2 regions of the Pseudarthrobacter sp. S9 genome follow, and region 1 is predicted to be linked to the other one. Evidence: predicted binding sites of a transcription regulator. Region 1 holds the regulator's gene; the other holds the start of a gene.
What was found. Region 1 encodes HrcA, which represses chaperone genes, less so after heat shock. Its sites were predicted from a motif close to TTNGCACTCGNNNNNNNCGAGTGCNAA; they were not measured.

Region 1 (4,416 bases):
TCCGGGCCCACGATCAGCAGCACTTCACGGCTTGTTTGCCGCGGCCCGCCGTCGGACGCCGTGCCGTCCGTTGCCGGGCCCCCCGCCCATGCCTCCAGCACCTGCCGCAGGGGGCGCACCGCGTCCTCGTGCAGGATGACCGCGAGGTCCGCGGCGGCAACGGCCGCCTGCAGGCCGTTGCCGTCGACGGCGGCACGCACCTCGGGAATCCAGGCACGGCGTGCCTGCTTGGCCGCCGCGGTCACGACTGACTGCCACTTGGCGTGCGCCTTCGCTGCCCGTTCAGCCTTCCACCGGACGATCGAACGCTCCGCCTGCCACGGAATGACGGCGTCGATCCCCAGCTCAGTGGCGGTTTCGGCGCCGAGCTCATCGCGGTCGCCCTTGGCGAGGGCCTGGACCAGGACAAGGCGGATGCCGGGCCGGGGTTCGGCGGAGATGTCCGTGCATTCCACGGTCAGTTCCCCGGGCGCGGCGGCGGTCACGGTGCCGGTGAGGCGCTTGCCGGCGCCGTCGGCGATGTCCACCGCCTCCCCGACGGCAAGTCGCCTAACCGTGACGGCGTGGCGGGCCTCGGCGCCCCCGAGGACAAAGGTCGACCCGGGGACCTGCTGGTCCAGGGTTCCTGCGGCGGTGAAGAAGACCGGGTTGCTCACCGCTAAAGGTTACCGAGCCTGTCCCGCAGTTTGGCGAAGACGCCGCCGCTGGCGGCAAGCTTTCCTTCGGTGAACTGTTCGCCGCGCAGCTTGGCGAGCTGCCGGAGCAGGTCTTCCTGGGCGGCGTCGAGCTTGCCGGGGGTCTCCACTTGGAGGTGCACCCTGAGGTCCCCGCGGCCGTAGCCGCGGAGGTGGGTGACGCCGAGTCCGCGCAGGGTGAGGACCTCGCCCGACTGGGTGCCGGCCTTGACATCGATCTCCTGCTGCCCGTCAAAGGTGTCCAGGGTGAGCTCCGTGCCGAGCGCGGCGGCGGTCATCGGGATGTTGAGGCTGGCGTGCAGGTCATCGCCGTCGCGGACGTAGGTGGGGTCGTTGTTGACCCGGATCTCGACGTAGAGGTCGCCGGCGGGGCCGCCGGCGGGTCCTGCCTCGCCCTGTCCGGAAAGCTGGATGCGGGTTCCGGTGGCAACGCCGGCGGGAACCTTGACGGTCAGGGAACGGCGGCTGCGGATCCGGCCCTGGCCGCTGCACTCGTTGCAGGGGTCCTTGATCACGGTGCCGAAGCCCTCGCAGGAGCCGCAGGGGGCCGAGGTCATGACCTGGCCGAGGATGGACCGCACGGCGCGCTGGACCTGCCCGCTGCCGCCACAGATGTCGCAGCGTTCCGGGTGGCTGCCTTCGCGGCAGCAGGAGCCGTTACAGGTGGGGCAGGTGACGGCGGTATCAACCTCGAGTTTCTTGTTGACGCCGAACACAGCGTCGCGGAGGTCGATCCGGACGCTGATCAGGGCGTCCTGGCCGCGCCGGATCCTGGACGCCGGGCCGGCCTGGCCGCCGCCGGCGCCGAAGAAGGTGTCGAAGATGTCCTGGAAGGCGAAGCCCTGGCCGGAGTAGCTGCCGCCGCCGAAGCCGTTGTCGGTGCCGTTCTCGTTGCCGGTGGTGTCATAGATCCGGCGCTTCTGCGGATCGGAGAGCACCTCGTATGCGTGGGTCACGGCTTTGAACCGGTCCGAGGCGTCGTCCCCCGGGTTCACGTCCGGGTGCAGGGTGCGTGCCAGCTTGCGGTAGGCCTTCTTGATCTCTTCCCCCGTCGCTTCGCGGGAGACTCCAAGAACGTCGTAATGGCTGCTCAAAGTTCGTATCTCTTCCTTGTTGTACTGCCTGTCGGGGCAAGAAATCCGGTGCGCGGCGGCCCGGGGCCGCCGGCTGGTCGGTCAGGGGCCGGTCAGGGCCCCAGAATCCTGGAAAGGTAGCGGGCCACGGCGCGGACGGCGGCCATGGTGGTGGGATAGTCCATCCGGGTGGGTCCGAGCACGCCGACCTTGGCCGTGGCATCCGGGCCGTAGCCGGTCGCGACCACGGAGGCCTCGGCGAGCCCGTCGTACGGGTTTTCCCGGCCGATGCTCACCGTGACGCCGCGCGGGTCCTCCGCCATTTCGCTGAGCAGGCGGAGCATGACCACCTGTTCCTCGAGTGCCTCCAGCACGGGGCCGATGCTCAGCGGGAAATCCACGTTGGAGCGGGCAAGGTTGGCTGTGCCGGCCATGACCATGCGCTCTTCGCGGCTGCTCGTGGCCATGGCCTCGAGGGCGCGGGCCAGGGCCTGGGCAGCGCCGCGGCGCGCCGGCGGGCAACTGGCGACGAGAACCGGCAGGGACTGCAGCAGCAGGCTCAACGGCGCCCCGGAAAGGCTGCCCAGGAAGCGGCTCCGCAGCTCGGAGAGGGCCTCGTCGGGAAGGTCCTGCCCGACGTCGATGACCCGCTGCTCCACCTTGCCGGTGTCCGCGATCAGCACCGCCAGCACCTGCCTGGGTGCCAGCAGCACGAATTCGATGTGCCGGACCTTCGCCCGGCTCAACAGCGGATACTGCACCACCGCGACCTGGTTGGTCAGCTGCGAGAGGAGGCGCACGGTGCGGTCGAGAACGTCGTCGAGGTCCTCGGATCCCTCGAGCAGGGCCTGGATGGCGCGGCGCTCCGCTGGGGAAAGCGGCTTCACCGCCGAAATCTGGTCGACGAAGAGCCGGTACCCCTTGTCCGTGGGAATCCGTCCGGCACTCGTGTGCGGGGCCGTGATCAGGCCCTCATCTTCCAGCGCCGCCATGTCGTTGCGGATCGTGGCACTGGACACGCCGAGGTGGTGCCGTTCAACGAGTGCCTTGGAGCCAACGGGTTCACGGGAATGGACGTAGTCCTCCACGATGGCGCGCAACACTTCGAGTTTGCGTGGTTCGCTCACCCTCCACCTCCAATCGACTGTCCCTCATCCGGTGCCCGCCGGTCCACGGCGGGCGGTCCGCAGTGGCGACTCATATTGGGCCGGTTAGCACTCGACATGCCTAAGTGCTAACCAGTCTAATATGAGTCGCCGTGTTGTTAGCATTGGATTCGCTCCAGGCGTTGCTCCCGGGCCCGTGTTTCCGGGCACAGCGGGCGCAGATCCCACGGCAGCGGACCCGCCTTCGGCAATTACAGCCGGGCACAGGCCGCCCGGCCCCGGTCCGGGATAATTTCACCGACCGCCACACATTCCGAGTGCAAAGCAGCGTGTAAGAGATGTTGAACCAGAATTGGGGACCCCAGGACCTGTCCGCCCCCGCCACGAGCCAGCTGCCGGCGGTGCCGGTGGAACGCGGCATGGTGCTGGAGGATGTGCAGTCCGGGTGGGTCGGTGCCGTCACACGGGTGGAAAAGTCCGGCGGCATGCACGTGGTGGCGCTGGAGGACCGGCGGGGCAAGTCACGGTCCTTCCGCCTCGGGTTCGGCTTCCTGCTGGAGGGTCAGCCCATCCGGCTCATGCCCCCGGCGCCGCGGAGTGCGCCCCCCGCGGCCGGAGCCGGCCGCACCGCTTCCGGCTCGGTCCGCGTGCACGGCCAGCGCGCCCAGGTGGCAAAGGCCAGCCGGATCTGGGTGGAAGGCAAGCACGACGCCGAACTCGTCGAGAAAGTCTGGGGTGACGATCTGCGGGTGGAGGGCATCGTCGTCGAGCCGCTGCACGGCATTGACGATCTCCCGGCCGCCGTGGCAGCGTTCCGGCCGGGGCCGGGCCGCCGCCTGGGCGTGCTCGTGGACCACCTCGTCCCGGATTCCAAGGAATCCAGGATCGCCGACGCCGTCATGGCCTCACCCGGCGCCGCGGGCAATGTCCTGATTGTCGGCCACCCCTATGTGGACGTCTGGCAGGCCATCCGTCCCGCGGTCCTGGGCATCGAGAAGTGGCCGGTGATTCGGCGCGGGGTGGACTGGAAGACCGGCATCCTCATGGCGTTCGGCTGGCCGCACACCACCAAGGAAGACATCGGCCTGGGCTGGCAGAAACTCCTGGGCGCCGTCCGCAGCTATGCCGATCTGGAAGCGTCCCTGCTGGGCAGGGTCGAAGAGGTCATCGACTTCCTCACCGCGCCGTAGGGACACACCCCGGAACCCCTCCCGATCTTCATTTCGCCGCCCGAGCACGTATTCTTGGAACGGCGGTCGCACTCCTAGCGCGGCCCCGGCTCTTCCAGGCAGCAACGCATCACCGCAATCCGAAGGATTTAACCGTGGCAGATAACGCACGCGAACACCCGGGCAACCAGGCCGGCCATGGCCAGCCGCCGTACCATGGCGTTCCGGCAAATGCGCTGCCGCTGACGGCAAACGAGGACCGGCAGTGGGCTACTTTGGCGCATTTCGGCGGCATCCTGGGCTGCGTGCCCTCGCTGTTGATCTACCTGATTTTCAAGGACCGCGGCCCCTTCACGGCCCAGGAATCCAAGGA
Region 2 (4,416 bases), 1.6 Mb from region 1:
AAAAGGGCTACGGCTTCATCACCGTGGACGGCTCCGGGGACGATGTCTTCGTGCACTGGTCCGCGATCATCGGCGACGGCTACCGCGCCCTGGATGAGGGCCAGCGGGTGGAGCTGGAAGTCGGCGAGGGCGAGAAGGGCCCGCAGGCCGAAAGCGTCCGGCCCGCCTAGTGGCACTCCCGGCGGCAGCGCACCCTCCGCAGGACCCTGCCCGACGCCGGACGCGTACTGTGCGGCTAAGCCGCGCCGCGGCGGCAGGGGCCGCCGCGGTCCTGGCCATGACCGCCTGCCTGGGGCCGACCGGGAGCGCCCGCGTGGCCACCGCCGACGCCAGCGGTGACGGCACGCTGCGGATCGGCCTCATCCTGGACAACACGGGCCCGCAGAACTTCCTCAATGCACCCCAGGCGGCCGCGGCGAAGCTTGCCGTCAAGGAAATCAACGCGGCGGGCGGCCACAAGGGCAAGCCGGTAGAGCTGCTCCCGGAGACCATCAGCACGGACACCGCGGCCCAGGCCAGGGAGCTCGTGGCGGCCAAGGCCGACGTCGTGATCGGCCCGACCGACTCCAGCCGCGCCCCCGCCGCCATCGACGTGCTGTCCAACGCCAAAGTCGCGGTGATCTCGCCGGCCAACTCGGCCAGCGGGCTCAGCACGTACAAGAGCGGCGGCTACTATTTCCGCACCTCGGCGGCCGACATCGCGCAGGCCGCCGTCCTCGCCAAGCTCGCCAAGGACGGCGGTGCCAGGACCCTTGCCGTCGTGCACGAGGAAGGCAGCTACGGCAAGGACGTCGCCGCCGCCGTGGCCGCCGCGGCGAAGCAGTCCGGGCTGGATCCCGTGGCCGACGCGGAGTTCAGGGCGGGGCAGGCGCAACAGGCGGCGGCTGCCGCCAAGGCAGCGGCCCCCGACGCCGTCGTCCTGGTCTCCCGGGAGGGGGCGCAGGGCGCCATCGCCGAGTTGAACAACCTGGGGCTCGCGGGCAAGAAGCTCATCCTCAGTGACGGGGCCGTCAACCAGTACGGTTCCGGCCTCGGCACCCGCGCCCTGGACGGCGCGCGCGGGATCCTGCCCGGCGTCTTTCCGTCCGCCACGTTCCAGGCCGCCCTGGTGGCCGTTGAACCGGGCTTGAAGGACATGACGTTCGCCGCCGAGACCTACGACGCCGTCAACCTGGCCGCCGTGGCCGCGGCTGCGGCGGAAGACGACGCCGGCACGTCCATCGCGGCAAGGCTCGTTGCCGTGTCCGGCGGAACGGCGCAACCCGCCGACGGCGGACAGCCAGCCGGCGGACAGCCAGCCGGTGCCCAGCCCTCCGGTGAGACCACAACCTGCAAGTCATACAAGGAATGCGCCGACGCGATCCGCGCGGGCAAGCGCCCCGACTACGACGGCGAATCCGGGCGGATCAACTTTGATTCCCACGGCGACGTCACGGAGGCGAACTACACGGTGTACAGCTACGGCGCCGACAACAAGGCCACAATGAGCGGCAACGAAACCGCGAGCAGCAGCGGCGGCTGATCGCCCGTAGCGTATTGCGCCGCCGCAGAGCGCCAATACAGGCGGTCCGGATCATGCGCTGCTTGCACTCTCCCCGGGGGAGTGCTAATTATTGACTTAGCACTCCCGCGTACTGACTGCTAAAACGACGCCCGGTTCGGCCGGCCGCGAAGCGAGGCAGCCGGACTGGGAGCGAAAGAAATACCTGGCTGGGGTGAGATCCCGGACCCAGCGGCATACAGAGGCCGCCGGGGAGGGATCGTCCGTCGCGGGCACCGCAGCAAAGGTTCATTCTTAACGACTGTCCCGAAAGGACTACTGCCGTTATGGCCAAGATCATTGCATTTGATGAAGAGGCACGCCGCGGTCTTGAGCGAGGCCTGAACATCCTCGCCGACGCCGTCAAGGTCACCCTCGGCCCGCGTGGACGCAACGTCGTCCTCGAAAAGAAGTGGGGCGCCCCTACGATCACCAACGATGGTGTTTCCATCGCCAAGGAGATCGAGCTGGACGATCCTTACGAGAAGATCGGCGCCGAGCTGGTCAAGGAAGTTGCCAAGAAGACGGACGACGTCGCCGGCGACGGCACCACCACCGCCACCGTTCTGGCACAGGCCCTGGTCAAGGAAGGCCTGCGCAACGTCGCAGCCGGCGCTGACCCGCTGTCCCTCAAGCGCGGCATCGAGAAGGCTGTTGAAGCCGTCACCCGCGAGCTCCTGGCCTCCGCCAAGGAAATCGAGACCAAGGAAGAGATCGCTGCCACGGCGTCCATCTCTGCCGGCGACAACGAGATTGGCGCCCTGATTGCCGAAGCCCTGGACAAGGTCGGCAAGGAAGGCGTCATCACCGTCGAGGAGTCGAACACCTTCGGCCTCGAGCTGGAGCTCACCGAGGGCATGCGCTTCGACAAGGGCTACATCTCCGCGTACTTCGTCACGGACGCTGAACGCCAGGAAACGGTCCTCGAGGATCCGTACATCCTGATCGTCAACTCCAAGATCTCCAGCGTCAAGGAACTGGTTGCTGTCCTCGAAAAGGTCATGCAGTCCAACAAGCCGCTGCTGATCATTGCCGAAGACATCGAGGGCGAGGCCCTGGCCACCCTGATCGTCAACAAGATCCGCGGCACCTTCAAGTCCGTTGCCGTCAAGGCTCCGGGCTTCGGCGACCGCCGCAAGGCGCAGCTCGCGGACATCGCCATCCTCACCGGTGGCCAGGTCATCTCCGAGGAAGTCGGCCTCAAGCTTGAGACCGCAGGCCTCGAACTCCTGGGCCACGCCCGCAAGGTCGTTGTCACCAAGGACGAGACCACCATCGTTGAGGGTGCAGGCGACGCCGACCAGATCGCCGGCCGCGTCTCCCAGATCCGCGCCGAGATCGAGAACTCCGATTCCGACTACGACCGCGAGAAGCTGCAGGAGCGCCTGGCCAAGCTGGCCGGCGGCGTTGCAGTCATCAAGGCCGGTGCCGCAACCGAAGTTGAGCTCAAGGAACGCAAGCACCGCATTGAGGACGCTGTCCGCAACGCCAAGGCTGCTGTTGAAGAGGGCATCGTCGCCGGCGGTGGCGTTGCCCTGATCCAGGCTGGTGCCAAGGCATTCGCCAACCTGCAGCTCTCCGGCGACGAGGCAACCGGTGCGAACATCGTCCGCGTTGCCATCGACGCGCCGCTGAAGCAGATCGCCTTCAACGCCGGCCTCGAGCCCGGCGTCGTGGTGGACAAGGTCCGCGGACTGCCCGCAGGCCACGGCCTGAACGCCGCCACCGGCGAGTACGTCGACCTGCTGGCTGCCGGCATCAACGACCCGGTCAAGGTAACCCGCTCTGCCCTGCAGAACGCGGCTTCCATCGCCGGCCTGTTCCTCACCACCGAGGCCGTTGTGGCCGACAAGCCGGAGAAGAACTCCCCGGCCATGGGCGGCGGCGACGACATGGGCGGCATGGGCGGCATGGGCGGTTTCTAACCACCCGGCTCGCTAGCCACTCCACGCAGTTCAACGACGGCGGTCCCACCTTCGGGTGGGGCCGCCGTCGGCTTAACGGCCGTCCCGGAGGATCGCTGCGGGAGGGCGCGGGGCGGTGGGGGCCGGCGGCATCTGGCAGGATAGTGCAGTGACGATTACAGCAGCGGCCGACGGTTCGGCCTTAGGAAATCCCGGCCCGGCCGGATGGGCCTGGTACGTGAACGACGACTGCTGGCGGGCCGGAGGGTGGCCTCACGGCACGAATAACCAGGGCGAGCTGATGGCCGTCCTGGACCTGTTCCGGGCAACGGCGCACCTGCCCGGCGAGGACCTGCATATCCTCTGCGACAGCCAGTACGTCATCAACGCGGTGACCAAATGGATGGCGGGCTGGAAGCGCAAGGGATGGCGCAAGGCGGACGGCAAGCCTGTGCTGAACGTGGACCTGCTCAAGGAGATCGACCAGGCGCTCGTCGGCCGCAAGTACACCTTCGAGTGGGTGCGCGGCCACGCCGGGCACGACCTCAACGAGGCGGCGGACGACCGCGCCCGGGCGGCCGCCACGGCCTACCAGCAGGGCGTTGCGGTCCGGCATGGCCCCGGGTTTGGCACTACGGCGGGAACCGCCCCGGCGGCTGCGCAAGAAGCGGCCCCGGCACCGCAGGAATCGCCAACCGCAGCGCCGGCAGCGCCCCGGCCGGCCGGACAGCAGGAACTCTTCGGCGAGCCCGGCGTTTTCAGTGAGCCCGATCTCTTCAGCGAACTCGAAGAGGCGTCGCGCGCAACCGCAGGCGGCGCGGACGCGAGCCCTGAAGCCGTCGTCGAGTCCCTTGAGCGCGAGCTGCTGCGGCCGGAAACCCGGGGCGACCTGGGGCGTACCGGCGTGCTGCTGCACCCGGATTTCACCGAAATCGGCAGCTCGGGCCGCGTCTGGACCCGCGACGCCATGAT

Region 2: a site for HrcA is predicted at 1,619-1,645, ahead of groL (chaperonin GroEL). Genes of this name have one in related genera too.

What each region holds. Positions count from the first base shown of each region.
Region 1 is NZ_CP189576.1:4,103,675-4,108,090, reverse strand. It holds gene ACQCSY_RS19770 (16S rRNA (uracil(1498)-N(3))-methyltransferase) at 1-656, opposite strand, end outside; gene dnaJ (molecular chaperone DnaJ) at 659-1,789, opposite strand; gene hrcA (heat-inducible transcriptional repressor HrcA) at 1,882-2,895, opposite strand; gene ACQCSY_RS19755 (DUF3097 domain-containing protein) at 3,213-4,064, shown strand; gene ACQCSY_RS19750 (DUF4870 domain-containing protein) at 4,199-4,416, shown strand, end outside.
Region 2 is NZ_CP189576.1:1,108,801-1,113,216, reverse strand. It holds gene ACQCSY_RS05175 (cold-shock protein) at 1-170, shown strand, start outside; gene ACQCSY_RS05170 (ABC transporter substrate-binding protein) at 230-1,522, shown strand; gene groL (chaperonin GroEL) at 1,828-3,465, shown strand; gene ACQCSY_RS05160 (RNase H family protein) at 3,614-4,416, shown strand, end outside.